One region of the Streptomyces sp. NBC_01198 genome, then DNA from elsewhere that is predicted to be linked to it. Evidence: predicted binding sites of a transcription regulator. Region 1 holds the regulator's gene; the other holds the start of a gene.
The links. Region 1 encodes HspR, which represses chaperone genes until heat shock. Its sites were predicted from a motif close to TTGAGNNNNNNNNNCTCAA; they were not measured.
Positions count from the first base shown of each region.

Region 2: the regulator HspR is predicted to act here: its motif matches at 12,194-12,212, upstream of lon (endopeptidase La).

Region 1 covers NZ_CP108568.1:3,673,901-3,689,136, reverse strand. The annotation lists gene OG702_RS16570 ((Fe-S)-binding protein) at 1-2,212, opposite strand, end outside; gene dnaK (molecular chaperone DnaK) at 2,702-4,585, shown strand; gene grpE (nucleotide exchange factor GrpE) at 4,582-5,259, shown strand; gene dnaJ (molecular chaperone DnaJ) at 5,295-6,494, shown strand; gene OG702_RS16550 (heat shock protein transcriptional repressor HspR) at 6,526-6,993, shown strand; gene OG702_RS16545 (pyridoxamine 5'-phosphate oxidase family protein) at 7,151-7,558, opposite strand; gene clpB (ATP-dependent chaperone ClpB) at 7,769-10,384, shown strand; gene OG702_RS16535 (YbjN domain-containing protein) at 10,487-11,035, shown strand; gene OG702_RS16530 (NAD(P)-dependent oxidoreductase) at 11,208-12,110, shown strand; gene OG702_RS16525 (beta-galactosidase trimerization domain-containing protein) at 12,123-13,094, opposite strand; gene OG702_RS16520 (Ig-like domain-containing protein) at 13,068-13,931, shown strand; gene OG702_RS16515 (DUF2264 domain-containing protein) at 13,990-15,236, shown strand, end outside.
Region 2 covers NZ_CP108568.1:2,609,846-2,625,081, forward strand. The annotation lists gene OG702_RS11560 (SDR family NAD(P)-dependent oxidoreductase) at 1-86, opposite strand, end outside; gene OG702_RS11565 (C40 family peptidase) at 336-1,610, shown strand; gene OG702_RS11570 (styrene monooxygenase/indole monooxygenase family protein) at 1,645-2,904, opposite strand; gene OG702_RS11575 (GTP-binding protein) at 2,991-3,599, opposite strand; gene OG702_RS11580 (DUF742 domain-containing protein) at 3,580-3,999, opposite strand; gene OG702_RS11585 (roadblock/LC7 domain-containing protein) at 3,999-4,508, opposite strand; gene OG702_RS11590 (sensor histidine kinase) at 4,505-6,940, opposite strand; gene OG702_RS11595 (hypothetical protein) at 7,271-8,041, shown strand; gene OG702_RS11600 (MarR family winged helix-turn-helix transcriptional regulator) at 8,124-8,597, opposite strand; gene OG702_RS11605 (lysozyme) at 8,786-9,649, shown strand; gene lon (endopeptidase La) at 9,736-12,171, opposite strand; gene OG702_RS11615 (nucleotidyltransferase domain-containing protein) at 12,368-13,240, shown strand; gene OG702_RS11620 (spermidine synthase) at 13,352-14,032, shown strand; gene OG702_RS11625 (response regulator transcription factor) at 14,104-14,817, shown strand; gene OG702_RS11630 (HAMP domain-containing sensor histidine kinase) at 14,834-15,236, shown strand, end outside.

The DNA.
Region 1 (15,236 bases):
CGGCCGGGGTGCGTACCGAGTCGAGCAGCAGCTGGGCCACGTCGACGACCTGCACCGACTCCTTCGCCGTGCCGTCGTTCTTCTTGCCGTTGACCGAGTCGGTGAGCATCACCAGGCAGAACGGGCAGGCGGTGGAGATGATGTCCGGGTCGAGGGACAGGGCCTCGTCGACCCGCTCGTTGTTGATGCGCTTGCCGATCCGCTCCTCCATCCACATCCGGGCGCCGCCGGCGCCGCAGCAGAAGCCGCGGTCCTTGTGTCGGTGCATCTCCTCGCTGCGCAGGCCCGGCACGCTGGCGATGATCTCGCGCGGCGGTGTGTAGACCTTGTTGTGCCGGCCCAGGTAGCAGGGGTCGTGGTAGGTGATCAGGCCCTCGACCGGGGTGACGGGGACCAGCCGGCCCTCGTCCACCAGGGTCTGCAGCAGCTGGGTGTGGTGGATGACCTCGTACTCGCCGCCGAGCTGCGGGTATTCGTTGGCGATGGTGTTGAAGCAGTGCGGGCAGGTCGCGACGATCTTCTTCGCGGAGCGCGGCTTGCGGGTGGCGGGGTCGTCCTCGTCCTCGCCGAAGGCCATGTTGAGCATGGCGACGTTCTCCATGCCCAGCTGCTGGAAGAGGAATTCGTTGCCCAGGCGTCGGGGTGAATCCCCGGTGCAGTTCTCCTCGCCGCCCATGATGGCGAAGTTGACGCCGGCCATGTGCAGCAGTTCCGCGAAGGCCTTGGTGGTCTTCTTCGCCCGGTCCTCCAGCGAGCCCGCGCAGCCCACCCAGTACAGGTACTCCACCTCGGTGAGGTCCTCGACGTCCTCGCCGACGACCGGGACCTCGAAGTCGACCTCCTTGACCCACGCCAGGCGCTGCTTCTTGGGCAGGCCCCAGGGGTTGCCCTTCTTCTCCAGGTTCTTGAGCATCGTGCCGGCCTCCGAGGGGAAGGACGACTCGATCATCACCTGGTAGCGGCGCATGTCGATGATGTGGTCGATGTGCTCGATGTCGACCGGGCACTGCTCGACGCAGGCGCCGCAGGTGGTGCAGGACCACAGGACGTCCGGGTCGATGACGCCGTTCTCCTCGGCGGTGCCGATCAGCGGGCGCTCGGCCTCGGCCAGGGCCGCGGCCGGGACGCCGGCCAGCTGCTCGGGCGTCGCCTGCTCCTCGCCCTCGGCGTTCTTGCCCCCGCCGGCCAGCAGGTAGGGCGCCTTGGCGTGGGCGTGGTCGCGCAGCGACATGATGAGCAACTTGGGCGACAGCGGCTTGCCGGTGTTCCAGGCAGGGCACTGCGACTGGCAGCGGCCGCACTCGGTGCAGGTGGAGAAGTCGAGGATGCCCTTCCAGGAGAACTGCTCGACCTGGGAGACGCCGAAGACGTCGTCCTCGCCGGGGTCCTCGAAGTCGATCGGCACCCCGTTGCTGGTCATCGGCTGGAGCGGGCCGAGGGCGACCGGGCCGTGGGCCTCGCGCTTGAACCAGATGTTGAAGAAGGCCAGGAAGCGGTGCCAGGCGACGCCCATGCCGGTGTTCAGGCCCAGCACGATGGCCCAGATCATGGTGACGCTCAGCTTGACCATGGCGGTGGCGTAGACGACGTTCTGCAGCGTCCCGGTGCTCAGGCCGCGGAAGCCGGCCACCAGCGGATACGAGGCGAAGTACGCGGCCTCGTAGTGGTCGACGCCGTGCAGGGCGCCCTCCAGGCCGCGCAGCGTCATGATCGCCAGGCCGATGACCAGGACGACGTACTCCACGAAGTACGCCTGCCAGGCCGTCGAGCCGGCGAAGCGCGACTTGCGGCCCGCCCGGGAGGGGAGGTTCAGCAGCCGGATCACGATCAGCGTGATGATGCCCAGCGTGGTGAGGGTCGCGATGAACTCGGTGTAGACCTCGTACGGCAGCCAGTTCCCGATCCACGGCAGGAGCCAGTCGGCCTTGAAGAGCTGGCCGTAGGCGTTGACGATCGTCAGGGCCAGGGTCAGGAAGCCGACCGCGACGAACCAGTGGGCGACGCCGACGACGCCCCACTTGTTCATCCGGGTGTGGCCGACGAATTCCCGCAGCATGGTCGCCGTACGCGCCTGCGGGTCGTTCGTGCGGCTGCCGGCGGGCACCGGCCTGCCGAGCCGGATGAACCGGTGGATCTGCGCGATGGCGAGGCCGAAGAGCGCGACGCCGACCGCGGTGAGGACCAGCGACACGATGATCGCGGCGAGTTGCATGGGGGCTCCTCGGGCCTGCGCACGGTGAACGGGTACCGGACTACTAAGCGGTAACTTAATGCGGTCCTGGCTGAGATTACCCGGGATCGGGGAGGCCATAAAGCCGCACCGCTGGTGATCTGTGTCGCGCGCCGCACACGCGTCACGTATGCCACGCCGTTCCGATGGAAACCCGGGCGACCGTGACACATATGCAGGAAGTACGCGATCACGGACCGGGTGCGGTCGCCAGTCCGCCAGGAGGGTGACGCTGGTCACGCGGCCCGCCGGCGCCGGATCGCTGCGATGTCCCGCGCCGTCCGGCCGCCGGCCGCCTGTTCGCGGCGCTGCGGGCGGACCGACCGCCGGTGCCGGGGGCCGGCGCCCGGCCTCGGATGCGCGGGACGCGCGCCGCTAAGTTGAGTCGCCTCGGCTCACGTCTGTTGACAGGAGAAAATCACTCAGGCACCCTTGAGCGAGTTCCACTCAAGTCAGCAGGAGGATTTCACCATGGCACGTGCGGTCGGCATCGACCTGGGCACGACTAATTCCGTCGTCAGCGTTCTCGAAGGCGGCGAGCCCACCGTCATCACCAACGCAGAGGGCGCCAGGACCACGCCGTCCGTCGTCGCCTTCGCCAAGAACGGCGAGGTGCTCGTCGGCGAGGTGGCCAAGCGCCAGGCTGTCACCAACGTCGACAGGACCGTCCGGTCGGTCAAGCGCCACATGGGCACCGACTGGAAGATCAACCTGGACGGCAAGGACTTCAACCCGCAGCAGATGAGCGCCTTCATCCTGCAGAAGCTCAAGCGGGACGCGGAGTCGTACCTGGGCGAGAAGGTCACCGACGCGGTGATCACCGTCCCCGCGTACTTCAACGACTCCGAGCGCCAGGCGACCAAGGAGGCCGGCGAGATCGCCGGTCTGAACGTGCTGCGGATCGTGAACGAGCCGACCGCGGCGGCGCTGGCGTACGGCCTGGACAAGGACGACCAGACGATCCTGGTCTTCGACCTCGGCGGCGGCACCTTCGACGTGTCGCTGCTGGAGATCGGCGACGGCGTGGTCGAGGTCAAGGCCACCAACGGCGACAACCACCTCGGTGGTGACGACTGGGACCAGCGCGTGGTGGACTACCTGGTCAAGCAGTTCCAGTCCGGCCACGGCGTGGACCTCGGCCGCGACAAGATGGCCCTCCAGCGCCTGCGTGAGGCGGCGGAGAAGGCCAAGATCGAGCTGTCCTCGTCCACCGAGACCTCGATCAACCTGCCGTACATCACCGCGTCCGCCGAGGGCCCGCTGCACCTGGACGAGAAGCTCACCCGGGCGCAGTTCCAGCAGCTGACCAGCGACCTGCTGGAGCGCTGCAAGACCCCGTTCCACAACGTCATCAAGGACGCCGGCATCCAGCTGTCCGAGATCGACCACGTGGTGCTGGTCGGCGGCTCCACCCGTATGCCGGCCGTGGCCGAGCTGGTGCGCGAGCTGACCGGCGGCAAGGACGCCAACAAGGGCGTCAACCCCGACGAGGTCGTCGCCATCGGCGCGTCCCTGCAGGCCGGTGTGCTCAAGGGCGAGGTCAAGGACGTCCTGCTGCTCGACGTCACCCCGCTGTCCCTCGGTATCGAGACCAAGGGCGGCATCATGACCAAGCTGATCGAGCGCAACACGACCATCCCGACCAAGCGCTCGGAGATCTTCACCACCGCGGAGGACAACCAGCCGTCGGTGCAGATCCAGGTCTACCAGGGCGAGCGCGAGATCGCCGCGTACAACAAGAAGCTCGGGATGTTCGAGCTGACCGGTCTGCCGCCGGCCCCGCGCGGGATGCCGCAGATCGAGGTCACCTTCGACATCGACGCGAACGGCATCATGCACGTCGGCGCGAAGGACCTCGGCACCGGCAAGGAGCAGCGGATGACCGTCACCGGCGGCTCCTCGCTGCCCAAGGACGAGGTCGACCGGATGCGCCAGGAGGCCGAGCAGTACGCGGACGAGGACCACAAGCGCCGCGAGGCCGCCGAGACCCGCAACCAGGGCGAGCAGCTGGCCTACCAGACCGAGAAGTTCATCGCGGACAACAAGGACAAGCTCCCCGAGGACGTGAAGTCCGAGGTCGAGGCCGCCATCGCGGACCTCAAGGAGAAGCTCAAGAACGAGTCCACCGACGGTGAGAACACCGCCGCGATCCGCGAGGCCACCGAGAAGGTCGCGGCCACCAGCCAGAAGCTCGGCCAGGCGCTGTACGCCAACGCGCAGCCCGACGGTGCCGCCGGCGCCCAGGCGGGCCCGGGCGAGCCCGGTGCCGACCAGGCGGGTCCGGCTGACGACGACGTGGTGGACGCCGAGATCGTCGACGACGAGAACGCCAACAAGAGGGATGGTGCCGCGTGACGGAGGAGCCGAAGGGCTTCGAGCCGGAGCCCGACGTCCCTTCCGAGCCCAGCGACAAGCAGCCGGACGCCGCCAAGGACGCCGGGGCAGCCGACGAGGCGGCCCCGGGGGCGGGCGGTGGGGACGCCAAGGAGCTGACGGCCCTGCGGGCCCAGCTGGACCAGGTGCGTACCGCGCTCAACGAGCGCACCGCGGACCTCCAGCGGCTGCAGGCCGAGTATCAGAACTACCGCCGACGGGTGGAGCGGGACCGGACCGCCGTCAAGGAGATCGCGGTCGCCAACCTGCTCACCGAACTGCTCCCGGTGCTCGACGACATCGGCCGGGCGCGCGAGCACGGCGAGCTGGTCGGCGGCTTCAAGTCGGTCGCCGAGTCGCTGGAGACGGTCGCGGCGAAGCTGGGGCTGCAGCAGTTCGGCAAGGAGGGCGAGGCCTTCGACCCGCTGGTGCACGAGGCCCTGATGCACAGTTATTCGCCGGATGTCACGCAGACCACATGCGTGCAGATCCTTCAGCCCGGGTACCGCCTGGGTGAGCGCAATCTGCGGCCCGCCAGGGTCGCGGTCGCGGAGCCGCAGCCGGGCGCCGGCAAGGGCGACGAGGCGGCGGAGGATCAGGACGTGGCAGTGGACGCGCCGGACGACGAGGAGACCGGTGGCCCGGACCAGGGCTGACGGAGGACACGTGGGGGAAAGGAGGGACGCCGAGGATGAGCATCAGTAGGGACCTGCTGGAAAAGGACCTGTACAAGGTCCTCGGCGTCCCCAAGGACGCCACCGACGCCGAGATCAAGAAGGCGTATCGGAAGCTCGCCCGGGAATTCCACCCGGATGCCAACAAGGGCGACGCCAAGGCCGAGGAGCGTTTCAAGGAGATCTCCGAGGCCAATGACGTGCTCTCCGACGTCAAGCGGCGCAAGGAGTACGACGAGGGCCGCGCGCTGTTCGGCAACGGCGGTTTCCGCCCGGGTCCGGGCGCGGGCGGCACCGGCGGCTTCAACTTCGACCTGGGCGACCTCTTCGGCGGCGGCCAGGGCGGCCCCGGCGGCGGCACCGCCACCGGCGGCCAGGGCGGCGGCTTCGGCGGCGGTCTGGGCGACGTCTTCGGCGGGCTGTTCAACCGCGGCGGCGGCACCCGGGTGCAGCCCAGGCGCGGCCAGGACATCGAGTCCGAGGTCACGCTGAGCTTCACCGAGGCCGTGGACGGGGCCACCGTCCCGCTGCGGATGTCCTCGCAGGCGCCCTGCAAGGCGTGCTCAGGCACCGGCGACAAGAACGGCACCCCGCGGGTGTGCCCGACCTGTGTCGGCACCGGGCAGGTCTCGCGCGGCGGCGGTGGCGGCTTCTCGCTCACCGACCCGTGCGTGGACTGCAAGGGCCGCGGCCTGATCGCGGAGACGCCCTGCGAGGTCTGCCACGGCAGCGGGCGGGCGAAGAGCTCGCGCACCATGCAGGTCCGCATCCCCGCCGGGGTCACCGACGGGCAGCGGATCAGGCTGCGCGCCAAGGGCGCCCCGGGCGAGCGCGGCGGTCCCGCGGGCGACCTGTACGTGGTCGTGCACGTCGGGCGGCACCCGGTCTTCGGCCGCAAGGATGCCAACCTCACGGTGACCGTGCCGGTCAGCTTCGTGGAGGCGGCGCTGGGCGGCGAGGTCAAGGTGCCGACACTGGGCGGCCCCCCGGTCACCCTCAAACTCCCGCCCGGCACCCCGAACGGGCGTACGTTGCGGGCCCGTGGCAAGGGCGCGGTGCGCAAGGACGGTTCGCGCGGCGACCTGCTCGTCACCGTCGAGGTGGCGGTGCCGGAGAAGACCGAGGGCAAGGCGCTGGACGCGCTGGAGGCCTACAGGGAGGCGGTCGGGGACGCCGACCCGCGGGCCGAGCTGTTCAAGGCGGCAAAGGGAGCGTGAACGGATGAGCATCGACGGCCGGATGGACGGTATGACGCCCGGGCCGGGGCCGCGCGGCCCCGGTGGCCCGCGCGGCCGCAACCCGTACCAGCTGACCGAGGAGTCACCGGTCTACGTCATCTCGGTGGCCGCCGAGCTGTCGGGCCTGCACCCGCAGACCCTGCGGCAGTACGACCGCCTGGGCCTGGTCTCGCCCGACCGCACGGCCGGGCGGGGCCGCCGCTATTCGGCCCGCGACATCGAGCAGCTGCGCGAGGTGCAGCGGCTCTCCCAGGACGACGGCATCAACCTGGCCGGCATCAAGCGGATCATCGAGCTGGAGAACCAGGTCGCCGCGCTCCAGGCGAGGGTGGCCGAGCTCAGCGCGGCGGTCGAGGGCGCGGCCGCCGTCATCCAGCAGCGGGAGGCGGCGGTGCACGCCTCCTACCGCCGCGACCTGGTGCCGTATCAGGACGTGCAGCACACCAGCGCGCTGGTGGTCTGGCGGCCCAAGGCCTGACCGGGTCCAGGGCCTGACCGGGTCCAAGGCCTGACCAGGCCCAAGGCCTGACCGGGCGCGGCCCGCCCCTCCGGGCGGCGGGCCGCGCCCGGACCCGTACAGCCGGGCGCGCCCGGCTGTACGGGTACAGCCGGGCGCGCCCGGCGCGCCGGCCGCGTCAGGCGTTGCCCATGGCCCGGGTCAGGGCGATCTCGATCACCACCCGCTGCGGGTTGGGCGCCGGGGTGCGCCCGTAGCGGTCTGCGTAACGGGCGACGGCGTCGGCGACGCGCCCCGGGTCCTCCGAGACGGTGGCCAGGCCTTCGAGCGTGGCCCAGCGGCCGCGTTCGACCTGGCAGACCGCGACCCGCGCGCCGCCCGGCCCCGCCGCCCGTACGTGCGCGGCCTTGGCGCTCGCGGTGTTGGTGATCACCCGCGCGAGCCCGCCCTCCGGGTCGTACGTGACGCCCACCGGTACGACGTGCGGCGAACCGTCGGGGCGCGGCGTGGTCAGGGTGCACAGATGGTATTCGCGCCAGAAGTCGAGGTAGCCGGCCTCGGGGGCGCGGGGGTCACGTCGTGCCATGTCCCGACGTTAGCCCCGGCGGCACCGCCCAACGGCCCCCGCACCCCGTGCGGGTGACGACCCGTGTCGCACTGTCGGAACGAAGTTGAGCGGAGTAGACTCAACATCGTTCATGTTCCTTTACGCAACAAGTCATGCAATGTGCTGCGCAACGTCCGGTACGGCCAGCACAATGGACGGAACACAGCACCTTGAGGAGGATCAGGCCCCGTGGACGCCGAGCTGACCAACAAGAGCCGGGAAGCGCTCAACGCCGCCAACACGCGCGCGGTCTCCGAGGGCAACCCCGACCTGACGCCCGCGCACCTGCTGCTCGCACTGCTCAGCGGCGCGGACAACGAGAACGTGCTCGACCTGCTCGGCGCGGTCGGCGCCGACCCGGCCGAACTCACGGCCGAGGCCGGGCGGCTGGTGGCCGCGCTGCCCAAGGTGCAGGGCTCGACGGTGGCACCGCCGCAGGCCAACCGCGACCTGCTCGCGGTGATCGCGGACGCCGCGGAGCGGGCCAAGGAGCTCGGGGACGCGTACCTTTCCACCGAGCACCTGCTGATCGGGATCGCCGTCAAGGGCGGCCAGGCCGGCGACCTGCTCACCCGTCAGGGGGCCGGCGGCAAGCAGCTGCTGACCGCCTTCGAGACCGCCCGTGGGGGGCAGCGCGTGACCAGCCAGGATCCCGAGGGGACGTACAAGGCGCTGGAGAAGTACGGCACCGACTTCACCGCCGCCGCCCGCGAGGGCCGGCTCGACCCGGTGATCGGCCGCGACCAGGAGATCCGCCGGGTCGTCCAGGTGCTCTCCCGCCGCACCAAGAACAACCCGGTGCTCATCGGCGAGCCCGGCGTCGGCAAGACCGCGGTGGTCGAGGGCCTGGCCCAGCGCATCGTCAAGGGCGACGTGCCCGAGTCGCTGCGCAACAAGCGGCTGGTCTCGCTCGACCTCGGCGCCATGGTCGCCGGCGCGAAATACCGCGGCGAGTTCGAGGAGCGGCTCAAGGCGGTGCTCGCCGAGATCAAGGACAGCGACGGCCGCGTCATCACCTTCATCGACGAGCTGCACACCGTCGTCGGCACGGGCGCCGGTGGCGACTCGGCCATGGACGCCGGCAACATGCTCAAGCCGATGCTCGCCCGCGGCGAGCTGCGGATGGTCGGAGCGACCACGCTGGACGAGTACCGCGAGCGGATCGAGAAGGACCCGGCGCTGGAGCGGCGCTTCCAGCAGGTGCTGGTCGCCGAGCCGACCGTCGAGGACACCGTGGCGATCCTGCGCGGCCTCAAGGGCCGCTACGAGGCGCATCACAAGGTCCAGATCGCCGACTCCGCACTGGTGGCCGCCGCGACGCTGTCCGACCGCTACATCACCTCGCGCTTCCTGCCCGACAAGGCCATCGACCTGGTCGACGAGTCGGCCTCCCGGCTGCGGATGGAGATCGACTCCTCGCCGGTCGAGATCGACGAGCTGCAGCGTGCGGTCGACCGGCTGCGCATGGAGGAGATGGCGCTCAAGAACGAGACCGACCCCGCCTCCGTGCAGCGCCTCGACAAGCTGCGCAGGGACCTCGCCGACCGCGAGGAGGAGCTGCGCGGCCTGACCGCCCGCTGGGAGAAGGAGAAGCAGGGCCTCAACCGGGTCGGCGAGCTCAAGGAGCGGCTGGACGACATCGGCACCCGTATCGAGCGCGCCCAGCGCGACGGCGACTTCGAGACCGCCTCCAAACTGCTCTACGCCGAGCAGCCCAAGCTGGAGGCCGAGCTGGAGGAGGCCACCCGCGAGGAGCAGGAGGCCGCCGCCCAGGGTCCCTCGACGAACATGGTCAAGGAGGAGGTCGGCCCGGACGACATCGCCGACGTGGTCGCCGCCTGGACCGGCATCCCGGCCGGCCGGCTGCTCGAAGGCGAGACGCAGAAGCTGCTGCGGATGGAGGAGGAGCTGGGCCGCCGGCTCATCGGGCAGACCGAGGCGGTCCGCGCGGTCTCCGACGCCGTACGCCGCTCCCGCTCCGGCATCGCCGACCCGGACCGCCCGACCGGCTCCTTCCTCTTCCTCGGCCCGACCGGTGTCGGCAAGACCGAGCTGGCCAAGGCGCTGGCGGACTTCCTCTTCGACGACGAGCGGGCCATGGTCCGCATCGACATGAGCGAGTACGGCGAGAAGCACTCGGTCGCCCGGCTGGTCGGCGCGCCCCCCGGCTACGTGGGGTACGAGGAGGGCGGCCAGCTCACCGAGGCGGTGCGGCGGCGCCCGTACAGCGTGATCCTGCTCGACGAGGTCGAGAAGGCGCACCCCGAGGTCTTCGACGTGCTGCTGCAGGTGCTGGACGACGGGCGGCTCACCGACGGCCAGGGCCGCACGGTCGACTTCCGCAACGCCATCCTCATCCTGACCTCGAATCTGGGCAGCCAGTATCTGGTCGACCCGGCGCTGAGCGACGAGCAGAAGCGCGAGCACGTGCTGAGCACGGTCCGGTCGTCCTTCAAGCCGGAGTTCCTCAACCGGCTGGACGACATCGTGGTCTTCTCCGCGCTGTCCAAGGACGAGCTGCGCCTGATCGCCCGGCTGCAGACCGACCGGCTCGCGGCCCGGCTGCGGGACCGCAGGCTCACCCTGGACATCACCGACGGGGCCCTGGACTGGCTGGCCGACGAGGGCAACGACCCCGCCTACGGCGCCCGCCCGCTGCGCCGCCTGGTGCAGACCGCCATCGGCGATCCGCTGGCCCGCGCCCTGCTGTCCGGCGAGGTCGCCGACGGGCAGACGGTACGGGTGGACCGCGCGGCCGACGGCCTGATCGTGGGCGCCGCCACCGGTCCCGACCTGAGCAAATGACGTCAGCCCCGGGCGGTACGCGCGATGCGTGCCGCCCGGGGTTGTGACGAGCGGGGGAGGATGAGAGAGGATGGCAGGGAGACGTCACGAAGGGACTTCACGGTGAGCATCGACCCGTCCTCGATTCCCAGTTTCGGGGGCCAGCCGGACCCCGACCCGACCGGATCCAACGGCAGTGTGGTCATTCCGGACCAGGACCTGGTCAAGCAGCTGCTTGACCAGATGGAGCTGAAGTACCTCGTCGACGAGGAGGGTGACCTCGCCGCGCCGTGGGAGGACTTCCGCACCTACTTCATGTTCCGGGGCGAGGGGGACCAGCAGGTCTTCGCCGTCAGGACCTTCTACGACCGTCCGTATTCGGTCGACGACAAGCCGCAGCTGCACGAGGTCATCGACGACTGGAACCGTCGCACTCTGTGGCCGAAGATGTACACTCACACGCACGACGACGGCAGCGTCCGGCTGATCGGCGAGGCGCAGCTGCTGATCGGCCTCGGCGTCGGCCTGGAGCACTTCGTGTCCAGCACGGTGAGCTGGGTGCGCGCGTCCATCGAGTTCGACAAGTGGGTCGTGGAGACCCTGGGCCTGGCCAAGGACGCGGACAGCGAGGCCGACGGCGACGGACCGGCGGACGGTCCCGCCGAGGACTGACCCAGCCGCGCCACCCCGCCGCCGCGCCCGCCCGCGCGCCGGCAGCAGCCCGGTCCCGCGCACCCGGCCGACGTACCCACGGCGGCCGGGCGCGCGAGGCCGGGCTTTCGCGTGCGCCGATCCGCCCGTCCGCACGCCCTTCGCCAGGAAGAACGCGGCCGCCTCCCGGACACTGGTCCGGGGGAGGGACGGACGCGCGAGCCAAGGGAGCCCTGCCATGTCGGAGACCACCACCGTCGCCGTGCTCGGCGCGGGCGCGCTCGGCGCCGCGATGGCGACGCGGCTCGGCGGGACCGGGCACGAGGTGCGGCTGTGGAACCGCACGCCGGACAAGGCCCGCGCCGCCGCGGAGCACGCCGCCGGGGTGACGGCCGTGGCAGCCCTGGCCGACGCGGTCGCCGGCGCGTCCGCCGTCATCACCGTGCTGCGGGACGGCGAGGCGGTGTCCGCGGTCATGGCGGAGGCCCTCCCCCGGCTGGCCGAGGGCGCCGTCTGGGTGCAGGCCAGCACGGTGGGCCCGCAGAGCGCCGCCGCCCTCGCCGGGCTGGCCCGCGACCACGGGGCCGCCTACCTCGACGCACCGGTGTCCGGCAGCACCGCCCCCGCCCGGCAGGGCAAGCTCGTCTGGCTGGTCGCCGGCCGGGCGGACGTCCTGACCCGGGCGCGTCCCGTGCTCGACGCGCTCGGCTCGTCGGTGCTGCATCTGGGGACGGGGGTGGAAGGCAGCGCCGTCAAGCTCGCCGTCAACGCCTGGATGGCCGCCTCGACGGTCGCGATGAGCGACGTCCTCGCGCTGTGCGACGCGCTCGGCGTCGACCACGCGACCTTCGTCCGGGTGCTGGAGGCGGGCCCGCTCGCGATGCCGTACGAGGTGCAGAAGGTCGGCGCCATGGACGACGCCGCCTACGCCCCCGGCTTCGCCGTGCAGCTCGCCCTCAAGGACCTCGACCTGGCCTCGGCGGCCGCGCCTCCCAGCCCCCTGCTGCGCACCGTCCGCGACCGCCTCCGCACCACCGCCGCCGCCGGCCACGCGGACGACGACCTCGCGGCCGTCGACTACCTGCGGAACACCTGAGACCGCCGGTTGCTACCGGAGCGCGGGGGCGACCTCCTCGCGCAGGACGACCATGCCGTGGCCTTCGGCCAGGTCCACCGTGAGGTGTACCTGGCCGTCGCGGTAGGTGAACGGGAGCTCCGTGCCGTGCGGCTGGAGGGCGACCGCGGCGGGCGGTGCGGGGAAGCGTATCCGCAGCGGGACGCCGACCAGCGGGAAGGGGTCGTTGACCAGGTCGATGCCCTCGGTCCTTGAGGTGATCGGGCTGACCCCCTCGCCCTGCCGGGAGGGCGAGGGGGTCAGCAGGTGGACCACCCGGGACTCCGGCGTGTCGACGACCACCGCCTCCAGATGGGCCGGGCCCTGCGCCCGGACCTCCCGCTCGGGCAGGATGCGGGCGAAGACCTCCGCCAGCAGCCGGTGGTGCGCCTCGGCTGCGTGCCGGCCGATCGCGGTGAAGAGGGGGGCGCCCGTGGTGGCGGTCACGCCGTGGACGACCACCGCGGCACCGGCCGGCCCCGCGGTGCCGACCGGGGTGCAGTCGTGGCCGCTGAAACGGTCCCAGGTCCGCGGGAAGTACCCCGCCACCAGGTCGTACAGCGTCTCCGCCCCGGGCGCGGGCACCAGCGGGAGGCTCGGCTCGTACATCACCTCGGCGAACGCCGCCGCGTCGCCGGCCCGGCGCAGGAAGGCGTGGTCCAGCGGGGCACCGGCGCCCGCCAGGCCGAGGGCCGGCAGCACGGGGGAGCCGTCCTCGCCGAGCGCCGCGTCACCGCTGACCAGCAGGGCCCCGCCGGCGGCGGTGAAGTCGCCCAGCCGGGCCGCGAGGCCGGCGGTGATCCGGGTGGTCTCCGGGACCACGACGGCACGGTAGCCGTCCAGGGCGGCGTCCGGCGGCAGGATGTCGAACTGCAGCGCGAGCCGTTGCAGCCCGCGTACCGCTCCCGCGCCGGCCGGGCGACGGACCACCGGCTCCTGGTGCGCGCCGGGTCCTTCGGCCAGCACACCATGGGCACCCGCAGCTACACCGTGCCGCTGGGCACCACGACGCCCGTACCTCTCGACGCCACCATGAGTGACGGCGCCACCGTCGACGTCGCCGCCAGCGACGCCACCTACACCGTCGCCGACCCGTCGGTGGCCTCCGTCGACCCGGACGGCACCGTGCACGCCCTGGCGCCCGGGGTCACCGTCGTCACCGTCCAGGCCGTCTACCAGGGGCAGATGGCCACCGGCCAGTACACGGTCACGGTCCCCCCGGCCACCGTGCGACTGCCGGCCGGATACAGCGTCACCCACCTCGGCAGCGACATGGACGGCGGCGCCGCCAACGGCTTCGCCACCGTCGACCCCGCGACCGGCGCGGGCAGCATCGCCACCACCGGTTACAACATCTGGAGCAGCACCGACAGCGGCACCTTCCTGCACACCGAGGTGGCGGGCAGCAGCGACGTCACCGCGACGGTCACCATCACCGCCCAGTCCCTGCCGCCCAGCGGTGTCGGCCTGATGTTCAGGGACGGCAGCGCGGAGAACGCCAAGGAGGTCGGCTTCCGCTCGCAGGACGGCGGCCTGCGACTGGTCTACCGCAACGACTCCACGCTGCCGGTCACCGGCTACCTGACCACCGCCAAACCGGTGATCACGCTGCCGGTGCAGCTCAAGCTCGTCAAGTCCGGTTCGACCTTCACCGCCACCTACAACACCGGCTCCGGCTGGACCTCGATGGGGACCGCCACCGCGGCCATGGGCAACGACCTCCAGGTCGGCCTCGGCATCTACTCCGGCGCCTACTCCGGCACCGGGGCGACCTTCGGCGACCTGTCCGTGACCACGGCCTGACCGTCCCGGCGGGCCCCTCGAACACCCGACCCGTACCCGTGGCCCGGACCCCTGTCCCCTGCTGTCCCCGGAAAGGAGAAGGCCGTGCGACTGCCCGCCCCCGACCACGGACTCTCGCCCTACACGGGCTGGACCCGCAGCCACTGGGAAGCGGTGGCCGACCGGCTCCTTTCCGCCCGGCGAGCACACCAGCGACTCGGGCCGGTGGAGCGACGGCCTCGAAGGCTTCGCCCGCAGCTTCCTGCCGGCAGCCTTCCGCCTCGGCGCCGCCGGCCCGCCCCAGGACGGTCCAGGTGATCCGGCCGGGCCGTCCCGGCGCGCCGAACTCGCCGACTGGTACGCGCGCGGGATCGCGCACGGTACGGACCCGGCCGCCGCCGACCGCTGGCCCACCCTGCGGGAAAAAGGCCAGGCCAAGGTGGAGTGCGCCTCGATCGCGCTCGCCCTGCACCTGACCCGGCCGCTGATCTGGGACCGGCTGGACGACGCCGTGCGGGCCAGGACCGTGGCGTGGATGGCCGGCATGATCGGCGCCGGCACCCCGCGCAACAACTGGATCTGGTTCCAGAACATCACCGAGGCCTTCCTCCGCTCGGTCGGCGGCCCCTGGAGCCGCGCCGACCTGGACCGCAACCTCGAACTCACCGAGTCCTGGTACGCCGGCGACGGCTGGTACGCCGACGGTGAATTCGGCGGCGGCCTGCGCGACTTCGACTACTACAACGGCTGGGCGCTGCTCTTCTACCCGCTCTGGTACTGCCTGATCTCCGGCCCCGACACGGAGCCGGGGCTGCGGGACCGCTACGCGGCCCGGCTGGCCCGCTACCTGTCCGACGCCCAGCACCTGGTGGGCGCGGACGGCGCCCCGCTCTTCCACGGCCGCTCGCTCACCTACCGGTTCGCGATGCTCGCGCCCTTCTGGACCGGCGCGCTCTTCGACGCCACCCCGCCGGCGCCGGGGCTGACCCGGCGGCTGGGCAGCGGGGTGCTGCGGCACTTCGTCCGGGCCGGCGCGGTGGACGACCGGGGACTGCTGTCGCTCGGCTGGCACCGGTCCTTCCCCGCGATCCGCCAGACGTACTCGGGCACCGGCTCCCCGTACTGGGCGAGCAAGGGCTTCGCGGGGCTGCTGCTGCCCCCCGGCCACCCCGTGTGGACCGAGCCGGAGCAGCCCCTCGCCGTCGAACGCGCGGACGTGCAGAGGACGTTGGCGGTGCCTGGCTGGCTGGTGTCGGGCACCGTGGCCGACGGCGTGGTCCGGGTGGTCAACCACGGCGGCGACCACGCCCGCCCCGGGCGGGCCGC
Region 2 (15,236 bases), 1.1 Mb from region 1:
GCGAACTCCGTGGCCACCGCCGCGCCGATGCTGCCGCCGCCACCGTAGATCACCGCGGTCTTGCCTTCGAGGATGCTGCCGGTCATGTCGGTCTCCAGAGGTGTCGGTCCGAGCGGTCGGTGCGCTCGGTTGCCGGTGTAACGACACGGGCCGCGGAAACTCATCGGTGCGCCGGTGTAGCGGTGGACGTGTGGGGAATGTCGGAAAAGCAAGCGGAGACGATCACTCGCCGGAGTGACCCACTTGGGCGGAATTGCCCCGCTCCGCTGTCGAAGATATGACAACCTGTGACACGATCCTGAGGGCTCGTCACATGGAGGACAAAGGGGATGCTGGTGGCTCGCAAGACCAGGACCTGGCTTCGCGCCGCCGTGGTGTGCGGCGCGCTGCTCGCTTCCGCGGCCCTGTCGCTGCCCGCCGCCCAGCGGGCCGCGGCGCGGCCGTACGAGCCGTCGGTCCCGTCCCCGGCCGCCACCTCCGCGCCCGCCGCCGACCCCGATACCGCCGGGCCGGGCGACCCCGGGCTCCCCGACGCTCCCGACGTCCCCGCCCCGAGCCGGGAACCCGCGGTGCCCAGCCCGACCACGACCGCGGACCCGGCCTCGCTGCCTGACCTGCTGGCCCAGCTGCGCTCCCTCTACCAGCAGACGGAGGCGGCCACCGAGTCGTACAACAAGGCCAAGGAGACCGCCGACCAGCAGCGGGCGAAGGCCGAGGCGCTGGACACCCAGCTCGCCGACCAGCGCACGAAGGTCGCCGCAGGGCGGGACCAGGTCGGGCTGTTGGCCCGGCAGCTGTACCGCACCGGCGGGGCGTCGCCGTATCTGTCGATGCTGGACGGGGAGAGCCCGCAGGACTTCTTCGGGCTGCTGCACGTCGCCAAGCGGGCCGTCGGGCACCAGCAGAACGTGGTGGACGGCCTGACCGCGGGCGAGGACCGGCTCGCCGCGCTCAACGCCCAGGCCCAGCGGGCCCTGGACGCCGCGCAGGTCGCGCAGAGCAAGCAGGCCGCGCAGAAGACGCAGATCGAGACGCACCTGCGGCAGGTCGAGGCGCTGCTCGCCGGGCTCAGCGGGGTGCAGATCAGCGATCTGGAAGCGCTGGAGAAGCAGGGCGCTGACAAGGCGCAGCAGGAGTTCATGGACTCCAAGGCGCTCGGGCAGGACCCGGCCCTGCGGGCCCCCTCCAAGAGCGGTGACCGGGCGATCGACTACGCCTTCGACCAGCTCGGCAAGCCGTATGTGTGGGGCGCCGAGGGCCCCAAGTCGTTCGACTGCTCGGGCCTGACCTCGCAGGCCTGGTCGCACGCCGGTGTCACCGTCCCGCGCACCGCGGAGGAGCAGTGGGCGCGGCTGCCGCATGTGCCGCTGTCCCTGCTGCGCCCGGGTGACCTGGTCGTCTACTTCCCCGGCGCCACCCATGTGGCCCTCTACATCGGCGACGGCCTGGTCATCCAGGCCCCGCACACCGGTGCGGTGGTCACGGTCTCGCCGATCGCCGCCAACCCCATCCTCGGCGCGGTCCGCCCCGACCTGGGCGCCCAGCCGCTGAAGGACTACCGGCCGCGCGCGATCCCGCCGCAGACCGGCTGGCCGGAGCCGCTGGGCTGACCGGGCGGGGCTGAAGCGCGGGGCAGGGCGGTGGCTAGGGTGCGCAGGTCGCCAGGTAGTCCGCGGCGGCCCGGGGGTCGTAGAAACACTCGGCGAGGTCGGCGGGATCGTCGAAGCCGTTGGCGATCAGGTCGGCGACCTGCGGCATGCTCTCGGCGGCGGCGAGCAGCGCCTGTACATGCTCGGCAGGGGGCGCCAGCATCGTGTTGGTCCACCGGGTGGAGGGGCCGGCCTCGGACCAGAAGCGGTCGAAGGCGGCCTGCATCCACCGGCGGTCGAAGGGCCGGTCGCCCTGCTCGGTGATGCTCGCCAGGTAACGGGCCGCGCACTTGGCCGCGTTGTTCGACCCCTGGCCGGTGAGCGGGTCGTTGGCGACGACCACGTCCGCGGCGCCCAGCACCAGCCCGCCCGCGGGCAGTTCGCCGACCGGTACGCGTACGGTCGGGGTGAAGCTGCCCACCAGGGTCGCTTTCGCGTCGGTCAACTCGACGGCGGAGGCCCGCTCGTGCTCCCACGGCGTGAAGCGGCGCATCAGGTCGAGCGTCAGGCGCAGGTGCTCCGCCGGGTCCGTGACGGACTCGAAGACGTCGAGGGGGCCGCCGGGCAGTCCCTCCCAGAACAGGATGTCGCAGTGGCCCGAGGTGGTCAGGGCCGGGATGACGATCAGCTCGCCGACGCCGGGCACCAGATTGCAGCGGACCGCGAGGGTGTCGGGGTGCTCGGGGCGCGGGCCCAGGCCGTGGACGTAGGCGACGGCGAGTACGCGCTGGGGGGTGTCGTAGGGCGAACGGGCCGGGTCCGGGCCGAACATCGCGACGGTCTCGCCCTTGCCCGCCGCGACCACGACCAGGTCGTAGGCGAGCGAGAAGTAGTCGAGGTCGGCGACGGTCGCGGCGTGGATGACGACCTTGCCGCCGCGCTCCGCGAAGGTCTCCAGCCAGCCGGCCATCTTCACCCGCTGGTCCACCGACTGCGCGGGGGCGTCGAGGCGGCCGAGCCAGTCGACGGCGCGGGCCGTGCCGGGGGCGGTGCCGTGCGCCGGGTCGGGGCCGGCGGCGACGGATATGCCCAGGCCGGTTATTCGCGGTGCCTGGTCCGCCCATAAGTCCAGGCCCTCCGCCCGCTCGTGGGCCAGCGCGGTGCCGAACATGCACTGGGTGGAGGTGACCCGGCCGCCGCGTATCTCGTCGGCCGTACGGTTGGACACCACGGTGACGTCGTAGTCACGGGCCTGCAGGCCGAGGGCCAGCTGGAGGCCGGCCTGACCGGCTCCGACGATGAGTATCTTGCGCACGGCGCCCCGCTTCGGGTCGGATCAGGTCGGGTCAGATGGGGTCGGTTCCGGTCGGTCAGGTCTGATCATGCGGGCAACGGCCCCGGCTAGAAGGGCTGTTCGGCGAGGGCGTGGGTGACCAGCGCGAGCAGCGCGTCGACCACGGAGGACCGTTTCCGCGCGTCGATGATCTGCACCGGGATGTGCGAGGGCACCGCCAGCGCCTCGCGGACGTCCTCGCCCGTGTAGGCCGCGGTGCCCTCGAACTGGTTGACCGCCACCGTGTACGGCAGGCCGGTGCCCTCGAAGTAGTCCAGCGCGGGGAAGCAGTCCGCGAGCCTTCGGGTGTCGGCGAGGACGACCGCGCCTATCGCACCCCTGACCAGGTCGTCCCACATGAACCAGAACCGCTGCTGCCCCGGGGTGCCGAAGACGTAGAGGACGAGGTCCTTCTCCAGGGTGATCCGGCCGAAGTCCATGGCCACCGTGGTGGTGACCTTGTCCGGGGTGGCGGCCAGGTCGTCGAGTGCCTCGCTGGCCTGTGTCATCACCGCCTCGGTGGTCAGCGGGGTGATCTCGGACACGGCACCCACGAAAGTGGTCTTTCCCACACCGAAGCCGCCGGCCACCACGATCTTCGTGGAGACCGGCGCGCGCTCGCGTTCGTTCTGCCAGTCCTGCAGGCCGTCCGGCCGGTCAGAGCCTGCGTAGTCCACTGAGCACCCTTTCGAGCAGCGCGCGGTCGGGGCTGCCGGACCCGTGCCCGGTGCCGTACACGCGAATTCTTCCCTGGTCGGCGAGATCGCTGAGCAGCACCCTGACGACGCCGAGCGGCATCCTCAGCAGTGCGGAGATCTCGGCCACCGACCGCATTCTCCTGCACAGTTCCACGATCGCCCGTCGTTCGGGAAGGACGCGTTCTGCCCAACCACCGCCCCAGGCAGCCGAATACGGCTCCTCGGGACCCTCGACAGTGGCCACGAAGGTCTCGACGAGCAGCACGTGGCCGACCCGCGTACGCCCGCCGGTCAGGGAGTACGGGCGGACCCGGTCCGTCCTGCGGTCGGCGTTTCGCTGGGGTGCCCCGCGTCTGGGCAGTGCGGACATCGACGACATCAGCCGGAACTCCCGGTGGCCTGGCGCAACTCGCTGCGGAGCGCGGGGGTGAGTACGTGTCCCGCACGGCCGACGAACAGGGCCATGTGGTAGGCGATCACGCTCATGTCGCAGTCGGCCGTCGCGTGCACACCGAGCAGCGAGCCGTCGCTGATCGACATCACCACGAGCACTCCGTCCGTCATCGCGACGGTGGTCTGCCTGACCCGACCGCCGTCCATCAGCCGCGCCGCGCCCACGGTGAGCGAGGCCAGACCCGACACGACCGCGGCCAGATCCATCCGGCCCTGGCCGGCCAGACCCGGATGCGCGGGCGCCTCCGTCATATTCTGCCCGTCCTTGCCCTCCGAGGCGTCGTCAGGTTCGGAACCCAGCAGGAGCAGTCCGTCGGAGGACACCACGGCGACCGAGTGGACGCCGTGCACCTCCGCCACGAAATTGTGCAGCAGCCACTGGAAACTGCGGGCCTCATGGCTGAGTGCCCCGGTCTGCGTGTCGACCGCGTTCAACGGGTCGCCTCCTCAACGGTTCCTGCCGGATCTGCGTGCCCCCGCGGCCCCGCGGGCGACTCGTCTCGTTCACGTGCGGCTTCTGCGCGGCCCGCACGCAGGCCGTTCTGCAATCCGTCGAGCCTGCGCCGCAGTTCGGCCGCGTCCACCGGCGGCACCGGGGCCGGCGGCGCCGCCCGCCGGGTGCCCGCGGCCGCGCGCACCCGCTGCGGCAGCCCCTGCCCGGTCAGGCCGGCCGGGGAGCGGGATATGAGGTCGCCGGGCGGCTGCGGGGCAGGCGCCGGTTCCGGCGCCGGGGATGGGGCCGCGGATGGGGCCGGGACCGGGGGGAGCCCGGTGGCCGGCAGCGCCGGGCCGGACCCCAAGGGCTGGGGGGCGGCCGGCCGCGGCTCTGCGGGGTGCGGGTCGGACGGCGGCGCGTAGCCGTGGATCACGTCAGGGCCGGGCGACTGCGCCGGTACGTGGACGCCGCCCGCCGCGGCATAGCGGCGCGGGTCGCCGCCGGTGAAGGCGGCCGGGTCCAGCGGCGTCACCGGCGGCTCGCCCGGTCCGACCGGGGGGACCAGCAGGCCGGGCAGCAGCACCGCGGCCTGGATGCCGCCGGAGGGCAGCGGGTGCAGCCGCACCCGCACGCCGTGCCTGCGGGCCAGCCGGGAGGCCACGTAGAGGCCCATCCCGGCGACCGCGCCGGGCGGCGCGGGATCGGGGTCGGCGAGCAGGGTGTTGAGCTCGTCGAGCTTCTCGCCGGGCATGCCGATACCGGTGTCCTCGACCGCGACGACCACCTCGCCGGTCTCCAGCAGCCGCCCGGACAGCACGACTTCGGTGGTGGGCGCGGAGAAGCCGGTCGCGTTGTCGAGGAGTTCGGCGATCAGATGGGCCACGTCGTCGGAGGCCCGGCCGGCCACCCTGACCCCGGGCAGCATCTCGATGCGGACCCGCTCGTAACGCTCGACCTCGGAGATCGCGCCGCGCACCACGTCGATCAGCGGGACCGGCCGGGCGGTGGCGCCGTGGCTGTGCTCGGTGCCGCCGAGCACCAGCAGGTTCTCGCTGTTGCGGCGCATCCGGGTGGCGAGGTGGTCGAGCTGGAAGAGCGTCGCGAGCCGGTCGGGGTCCTGCTCCTGCTCCTCCATGCCCTCGATCAGGGCGAGTTGCCGTTCGACCAGGCCCAGCGTGCGCAGGCTGAGGCTGACATGGGTCATGTGGGCGGCGTTGCGGGCCGTGGCCGCGCTCAACTCCCGGTCCAGATCGGCGACATGGGCGACCAGCTCGTCGTGGGCGCGCCGCAGCGCGCCCTTCTCCGCGACGGCTCCGGCCAGCGCGCCCCTGGTGCTCTGGGTGGCGCCGCGCGAGGCGGTCAGTTCGCTGCCGAGTTCGGCGGCGCGGGCGCGCAGTGCCTGGGCCTCGTGGGTCAGCGCGTTGGCGCGGCGGGCGACGGCGGCGTATTCGTCCCGGCCGATCACCTCGACACCCTGGCCGCTCTCGGCGTCCGCCCGCGACCAGCGGTGCAGCGCCGCCAGCGGGCGGGTCATGCTGCGGAACAGCCCGATCAGCACGCCCGCGAGCAGCAGCAGGCACAACGCGGCCAGGGCGGCGCGCAGTTCGAGGGCGGTGACGGTGTGGTCGCGGTGGGCGGTGGCGGCCGCTGCCTCGTCCGCGGCCGCCGACGACTCCACGCTGCGGATCAGGCCGACGCGGGCGGTGAGGGCGGACTTGACGTCGCCGGGGCGCAGCCTGCGGTCGCCGCGGGTGAGTTGCGGGCCGTCGAGCAGGCCCGTGGTGTCCCGGTCGGCCTGCGCGACATCGGCGCCGGTCACCGTCTTGTCGTAGCGGTCCCGCAGGTCGGCGGTGGCGGCGGCGTGGAAGTCGGCGAGCGCGGAGCGCTCCTGGAGCCCGGCGGCCTGTGCGGCGGCCACCAGCGAGGGCTGGCCGCCGCCCTGGGTGAGGGCCCCCACCAGCAGCCCGCGCTGCACCGCCGCGGCGTCCGCCAACCGGGTGAGCGGGCCGGCTGCCGGTCCGGCCCCGGTGCGGCCGAGCGCGTCGATCAGCGGCTGATACGCGGTCACGGCGGCCTGCACGCCCTGCCGGTCGGCCCGGGCGGCGAGCGCGGCCGTGCGGACGCCGGGCAGCGTGGCCAGCGCGGTGCGCAGGTCGGCGGGCGGGTGCGCGGCGAGCACGTCCCGCAGCTGCCGGTCGGTCCGCACGGCGTCCTCGGCGGGCAGCTTCGGCCCCTCGGTCCCGGCGGCCACCAGCGCGGCCACGTCGTCCCGCTCGTCGGCCAGGTCGTGGGCCAGCCCGGTGGTGCGGGTGGCCAGGCCGGCGGCGGCGGCGCGGTCCTGGGCGGCCGTCAGATCACCGACGCCCAGGGCGACGCCGGGGGCGGCGGCGGCCAGCACCGCGGCCGCGCACACCAGCAGGGCCGCGAGCATGCGCTGCTTGACCCGACGCTCGCGCGGTTGACGTCGTTCACGCACTTCTGGCTCGCAATCACGTATGGCCGGCGGGGGTTCCCCAGGAATATGCAGGGGCTGACACCGACCCTTGCAGCCCTGCCAGGAGGGGAGCCATGCCTCCTCGCTCCGGACACTCGAACGAGTGAATCGCACGGGCGACACACCGGACAAGCCGAGTAGACCGGACACCGGTTCGCCACGCCGGTGGGGATACTGGCGCCGCCGGACGGGGTTTGGCAGGATGCCAGCCCGCAGCCGCGGTGGCCGGCCGGCGGGTTCGAACACGGCCTGCTGCACACTGAGGCCATGCGGATCGAGACATCGACGGCACCAGGGGTGCCGGGGGCACCCAACGAGGACTTCGCGGCGGTGGCGCTGCCGGCCGGCGGCCACGGCGGGGCGCTGGTCCTGCTCGACGGTGTCACCCCGCCGCCGGACAACGGGGACTGCGTCCACTCGGTGCCGTGGTTCACCGCGCGGCTGGGCGGTGCGCTGCTCGAACTGTCCCTTTCGCGGCCGGACCTGCCGCTGACCGGCTGTCTTTCTGCGGCGATCGCCCGGACGGCGGACGCCCACCGGGACACATGTGACCTTTCTCACCCGCTGACACCGCAGGCCACGGTGGTCGCGGTGCGGTGGGGCGCGCAGGAGGTGGAGCACCTGGTGCTCTCGGACTCCGTGCTGCTGGTGGAGGGCACGGACGGCGCGGTGACCGCCGTGCTGGACGACCGGATCGACCGGCTCCGGGACGCCGGCCGGCGGGTGGGGCCGCTGCGGAACCTGCCCGGGGGCTTCTTCACCGCGGCGGCCGACCCGGCGGTGGCCGGCAAGGCGGTCACCGGGTCCGCGCCGCTGGCCTCCGTCCGGGGTTTCGCCGCGCTCAGCGACGGGGCCGCGCGCGGGGTGGAGGTCTTCGGCACGGACGACTGGGCCTCGGCCTTCGCGTTGCTGCGCAAGGCGGGCCCTGAGGCGCTGATCTCCCGGGTGCGCGCGCTGGAGTCCGCCGACCCGTCGGGCGCGGCGGTGCCGCGGGGCAAGCCCTTCGACGACGCGGCCGCGGTTCTGGTGGAGTTGTAGGGCGGGACGCCCGCGGCGGGGGCGACGCGAGGGCGTGCTCACCCGGGTGGGCGCGAAGGACGACCCGGGTGGGCGAATCGGCCTACAGCACTTCTGCCGTCGATTCGTTCAGGTCGTGCAGCAGCCGGGCCAGGTCCGCCAGGTCCGCGCGGTCCCAGCCGGAGAGCTGCCGGAGGTAGGCGGCGCGGCGGGCGCGGCGGACCCGGTCGAAGCGGTCCCGGCCGCCGGGGGTGAGGCGCATCAGGAAGGCCCGCCCGTCGGCAGGATCAGGCTCCCGGGTGACAAGTCCGAGGGCCTCAAGTGCCCGCAGTTGACGGCTCATCGTCGCCTTGCCGACCCCGAAGTAGGACGCGAGGTCGGTGGCCCGTTCCGGCTCCGCCTCCTGGAGCCGGACCAGGAGTCCGTAGGCGGCCGGTTCGAGGTCGGGATGCACCGCCCGGGCGAGCTCACCGGAGGCTGCCCGGGCGCGGCGGAAAAGCACCGTCAGCTCCCGTTCCAGGGCGTCCGCCGAGGTGTCAGGGCCCGTCGCATCTGCCGCATTGCGCGCGTCGGTCACTGCATTCCCGCTTTCAACGCCTGAAAGTTGTTTTTACACACGGTGGTTTCCGCAGCACGTCAAGTATTTCGCAGGAGTAGACCAACGGCGGTTACAGGACCCTCTTTCCACGCGCGTAGCGTCCCACGTACCGTCCCACTGTCATGACCATTCCAAGGTCATGCCGAGTCCCCCACCTGGAGGCACGCATGTCCCACGGAGTTATCTCCGTCGTGCACGGCAACGGCTCGGTCCGGACCAGGCTCGCGTTCCTGGCCGGTTCTCTCGTCACGATGCTCGCGATGGCGCTCGCCGCACCCGGCACCGCGCACGCGGCGAATTCCGGCCATATGACCCACCCCGACCTCGACTGGCTGGGGTCCCAGATCAAGATCCACGAGGGCGCCGACACCCCGGGCGACTCCAAGGTCGTCACCCCGATGGTCACCCAGACCCCGGGCATGGACGTCTCCAGTTACCAGGGCAACGTGAACTGGGCCACCGCCTGGGCGAACGGCGCGAAGTTCGCCTACGTCAAGGCGACCGAGGGGACCTCGTACACCAACCCGAACTTCACCCAGCAGTACAACGGCTCCTACGACGTCGGCATGATCCGCGGCTCCTACCACTTCGCGCTGCCCGACGTGTCGACCGGCGCCGCGCAGGCCGACTACTTCGTGGCGCACGGCGGCGGCTGGTCCAAGGACGGCAAGACCCTGCCGGGCGCGCTGGACATGGAGTACAACCCGTACGGCGCCACCTGTTACGGCAAGACCGCCGCCGCGATGGTGAGCTGGATCTCGTCGTTCTCGAACGAATACCACGCCAAGACCGGCCGCTACCCGACGATCTACACCTCCACCAGCTGGTGGAGCACCTGCACCGGCAACAGCGGGGCCTTCGCGGCCAACAACGGGCTGTGGGTCGCCCGCTACGCCAGCGCCGTCGGCACGCTGCCGGCCGGCTGGGGTTACCAGACGTTCTGGCAGTGGGCCGACTCCGGCACCTTCCCCGGTGACCAGGACCGCTTCAACGGCGCCCTCGACCGGGTCAAGGCGTACGCCAACGGCTGACCGGCGGTCAGCCGCGGGCGGCACGACGGCGGCCCCTTCCCCCGCGCGGGGGAAGGGGCCGCCGGCTGTCGTGGCGGTGCCGGCCGTCAGGCTGCCACCGTCACCTCCAGCCCGGTCCCGGCCTCGGCGTCGGCCTCCGCCGAGTCCAGGGCCAGTGCCAGCACCTGGCGGACGTCGCTGACCGGGTGGACGTCGAGCGCGTCCAGGATCTCGGCGGGGACGTCGTCCAGGTCCGGCTCGTTCCGCTTGGGGATCACCACGGTGGTGATCCCGGCCCGGTGCGCGGCCAGCAGCTTCTGCTTGACCCCGCCGATCGGCAGCACCCGGCCGGTCAGCGAGACCTCGCCGGTCATCGCCACATCGGTGCGCACCCGCCGCCCGGACAGCAGCGACGCCAGCGCGGTGGTCATCGTGACACCGGCGCTCGGCCCGTCCTTGGGCACCGCACCGGCCGGCACGTGGATGTGCACGCCCCGCTCCTTGAGGTCGCCGACCGGCAGCTCGAGCTCGGCGCCGCGCGACCGCAGGAAGGACAGCGCGATCTGCGCCGACTCCTTCATCACGTCGCCCAGCTGCCCGGTGAGCTGCAGCCCGGACCCGCCGGTCTCCGGGTCGGCCAGCGACGCCTCGATGTAGAGGACGTCACCGCCCGCGCCGGTGACCGCCAGCCCGGTGGCCACCCCGGGCACCGCCGTCCGCCGCTCCTCCGGGTCCTGCGCGGACTCCGGAACGTGGTGCGGCCGGCCGACCAGCTTGCGCAGGTCGTCGGGCCCCACGCTGAAGGGCAGCTTCTGGTCGCCCAGCTCGTGCCGGGCGGCGATCTTCCGCAGGATGCGCGCGACCGTGCGCTCCAGCGCCCGCACCCCGGCCTCCCGGGTGTACTCGCCGGCCAGCCGGCGCAGCGCGCCCTCCTCCAGCGTGACCTCGTCCGCGTTCAGGCCCGCCCGCTCCAGCTGGCGCGGCAGCAGGTGGTCCCGTGCGATGACGACCTTCTCGTCCTCGGTGTAGCCGTCCAGCCTGACCAGCTCCATCCGGTCGAGCAGCGGCTCGGGGATGGCCTCAAGGACGTTCGCCGTGGCCAGGAAGACCACGTCGGACAGGTCCAGCTCGACTTCCAGGTAGTGGTCGCGGAAGGTGTGGTTCTGCGCCGGGTCCAGGACTTCGAGCAGGGCCGCGGCCGGGTCGCCGCGGTAGTCCGAGCCGACCTTGTCGATCTCGTCGAGCAGCACCACCGGGTTCATCGAGCCGGCTTCCTTGATGGCCCGCACGACCCGGCCGGGCAGCGCGCCCACGTAGGTCCTGCGGTGGCCGCGGATCTCGGCCTCGTCCCGCACACCGCCGAGCGCGACCCGGACGAACTTGCGGCCCATCGCCCGCGCCACCGACTCGCCCAGCGAGGTCTTGCCGACCCCGGGCGGTCCGACCAGCGCGAGCACGGCGCCGCCGCGGCGGCCGCCCACGACGCCCAGGCCGCGGTCGGCCCGGCGCTTGCGCACCGCCAGATACTCGGTGATGCGCTCCTTGACGTCGTCCAGGCCGGCGTGGTCGGCGTCCAGCACCGCGCGGGCGCCGGCGACGTCGTAGGTGTCCTCGGTGGTCGTGCTCCACGGCAGTTCGAGCACGGTGTCGAGCCAGGTGCGGATCCAGCTGCCCTCAGGTGAGGCGTCGGAGGACCGCTCCAGCTTCTCGACCTCCTTCAGCGCGGCCTCGCGCACCTTCTCGGGCAGCTCGGCCGCCTCGACACGGGTGCGGTAGTCGTCGGCCTCGTCCTCGGGGTCGCCGTTCAGCTCGGCGAGCTCCTTGCGGACCGCTTCGAGCTGCTGGCGCAGCAGGAACTCGCGCTGCTGCTTCTCCATGCCCTCCTGGACGTCCTTGCGGATCGTCTCGGCGACGTCCTGCTCGGCCAGGTGGTCGCGCAGCCACTGGGTGGCCAGCTTCAGCCTGGCCACCGGGTCGACGGTCTCCAGCAGCTCGACGCGCTGCTCGGGGGTCAGATACGGGCTGTAACCGGAGTTGTCGGCCAGCTGGCCGACGTCGTCGATCTGCTGCACCCGGTCCACGACCTGCCAGGCGCCACGCTTGCGCAGCCAGCTGGTGGCCAGCGCCTTGTACTCCTTCATCAGCTCGGCCACCGTGCCGGGCGACTCGGCGGGTACGGGCTCCTCCATCTCGGTGCCCTCCACCCACAAAGCGGCGCCGGGGCCGGTGGTGCCCGCGCCGATCCTGACCCGGCTGCGGCCCTTGATCACGGCGCCGGGGTCGCCGTCGGACAGGCGTCCCACCTGCTCCACCGTGCCCAGGGTGCCGACGGCGGCGTATTTGCCGTCGACCCGCGGCACCAGCAGCACGCGGGGCTTCCCGGCGCTGCCCGCGGGATGCGCGGCCTGCGCGGCCTCGACGGCGGCGCGGACCTCGGTGTCGGTGAGATCGAGCGGCACGACCATGCCGGGCAGCACGACCTCCCCGTCCAGGGGGAGGACAGGCAAGGTCAGCGGGTTGGCGGGGATGGACTCAATCGGCATGATCGCTCCTCCTGCAAGCAAGTTGAGTACACCGCACTCAATGCACGACGGGCCGCTGGTGTTCCCGTGCAGGTGTTCGCTCTGAGCGATCGGCTGCGCGGGCGGTGTCACGGGGCGGCGGGCGGCCGCTGCCGGGCCCCACGCGGGGCCGCCGGCGGGCGGAAAACCGCTTGCCCCGGCACGTAACGTCGGGACCGTGACAGAAGACGACGCCGTACGTCTGGACGCCCCCGTCGTGAGACCCGGCCTCGCCCCGGACGGCACGATCGCCCGCGAGGGCGCGCTGTCGAAGGTCCCGGCCGCCTACGCGCGGCTGGTGGACGAGGCGCGGGGCCGTATCCGCGCGGCCTTTCCCGGCGGGCGGCTGCACAGCGCGTACGTCTACGGCAGCATCCCGCGCGGTACGCCTCGCGCCGGGCGGTCCGACCTCGACCTGGTGGTCGTGCTCCGCGAGCCGCCGTCCGCGGCGGACCGCACGGCGGCCGACCGTGTCGAGGCCGGCCTCGACGCGGACTTCGCCGTCATCGACGGGGTCGGGCTGCTGCTCTTCGACGTGGACACGCTGCTCAGCGAGCTGGAGCGGTACGACCTGGGATTCTTCGTCGCGTGCCTGTGCACTCCGCTGCTGGGTGCGGATCTGGCCCGCGAGCTGCCCCGGTACCGGCCGGACGGGCTGCTCGCCCGGGAGACCAACGGGGACGTTTCGCTCGCGCTGGCGGAGTGGGAACGGCGGTTCGCCGCGGCCTCCTCCTCTGCCGCGGCCTCCGATTCCGTCGAGGGTGAGCTCTCCGCGCTGTGCCGCCGGGTCGCCCGGCGGGTCGTACGGACCGGGTTCACGCTGGTGATGCCGCGGTGGGGTGGGTGGACCAGTGACCTTGCCCTCCAGGCCGAGGTCTTCGCGACCTATTACCCGGCGCGGGGTGCGGCGATGCGGCGGGCCGCTGCCTGGGCCCGCACCCCCACCGCGGACCCTTCGGCTCTCGCCCTCCTCCTCACCGACCTCACGCCCTGGCTCGCAGAGACGTACCTCGCGGTACACGGCCCCAAGGCGCGGCGACCTGGCCACTGAACAGTGCGGTGGCTTTTTGTCGAGGATGGCACTTGCGGTGGCTCCGCCACTCTCCCGTCGTCCCGGCTGAGCGCGCCGTTCCTCGCGCGGGGGCGCGCCTAGAGTAGGGGGATGGTCGTGGGTGAGGACGGGCCCGTCGTGGTGGAGCGGCGGGACGGGGTGGGCGGGGAAGTCGTGTTGCGGCGGCGCGGGCGGCGCCGCTACGAGATCATCGCCAACGGCTGCTTCCTCATGGACACCTCCGACGGCCGGTCGGAAAGGCTGCTGGTCGACGCCGCGCTGCAAGCGCTGGGCGGGGCCAGGCCCGCCCCCAGCGTGCTCATCGGCGGCCTCGGGGTCGGATTCTCGCTGGCCCGGGCCGCATCGCAGGCGTGGGGGCGGATCGATGTCGTGGAGCGCGAGGCCGCCATCGTGGGGTGGCACCGCGAGGGGCCGCTGGCCGAGTTCTCCGAGGGCTCCCTGGACGACCCGAGGGTGACCGTGGTGCAGGACGACCTCCTCGACCACCTGCGGCGGACGGCCCCGCCCTACGACGCCTTGTGCCTGGACATCGACAACGGGCCGGACTGGACAGTCACCGAGAACAACGGCAGTCTCTACAGTCCCAGCGGCCTCGGCGCCTGCCGGAACCGGCTGGCGCCGGGCGGCGTCCTCGCAGTGTGGTCGGCTCAGCCGTCGGCCGCGTTCGAGGGGGCACTGCGGTCCGCGGGGTTCGAACGGGTGCACACCCTTGAGATCCCGGTGACCCGCGGGGTGCCGGATGTCGTGCACCTGGCACACCGGGCGTCGTAGGGCGTGATGGTCACGGCAGCGACCCGCCCCGTACGCTGCCGGGTATTCCAGGACGAAAATGTGGGGCGGAATTGGACGGCACGCAGACGACGGGCGCGCAGCGCCGGGTGCTGGTGGTCGAGGACGACCAGACGATAACGCAGGCCATCGCGGCACGGCTGCAGGCCGAGGGCTTCCAGGTGCGGACCGCCGGCGACGGCCCGGCCGCGGTGGAGGCCGCCCATTCCTGGTCGCCCGACCTGCTGGTCCTCGATGTGATGCTGCCCGGCTTCGACGGCCTTGAGGTGTGCCGCCGGGTGCAGGCCGACCGGCCGGTGCCGGTGCTGATGCTGACCGCCAGGGACGACGAGACCGACATGCTGGTGGGCCTCGGTGTCGGCGCCGACGACTACATGACCAAGCCGTTCTCGATGCGGGAGCTGGCCGCCCGGGTGCATGTGCTGCTGCGCAGGGTCGAGCGGGCCGCGACGGCCGCGCACAGCCCGCGGGGCGCCGCGATCCACCTCGGCGACCTGGAGATCGACCACACCCAGCGGCGGGTGCGGGTGGGCGGCGCCGACGTGCACCTGACGCCGACCGAGTTCGAGCTGCTGGTGTGCCTGGCGCAGCAGCCCAGGGCGGTGCTGTCGCGCGAGCAGCTGCTGGCCGAGGTGTGGGACTGGGCGGACGCCTCCGGCACCAGGACCGTGGACAGCCATGTGAAGGCGCTGCGCCGCAAGATCGGCGCGGACCGTATCCGTACCGTGCACGGCGTCGGCTACGCCCTGGAGATGCCCTCGAAGTGAGCGGGAGTGTGCGCCGGTGAAACGCTGGTGGCGGTGGGTGTGGGCGGCACTGCGGCCGTGGGATCCCTACCGGTCGATCAAGGCGGCGCTGCAGGCGCTGGTGCTGGTGTCGGTGCTGATCACCACGGGGCTGGTGATCCTGGCGATCCACTCGGCGACCGAGCTGCGGGTCATCACCATCTTCTCGGCCATCGCCTCGCTGCTGATCACCCAGATCGTGGCGAACGGGCTGACCGCCCCGCTGCGGGAGATGACGGCGGTGGCGCGGGCGATGGCGGGCGGCGACTACAGCCGCCGGGTGGCCCGGGTGCGCAGGGACGAGGTCGGCGAGCTGGCCGAGACCTTCAACCGGATGGCCGCCGACCTGGCCGCCGCCGACCGGCACCGCAAGGAGCTGGTCGCGAACGTCTCGCACGAGC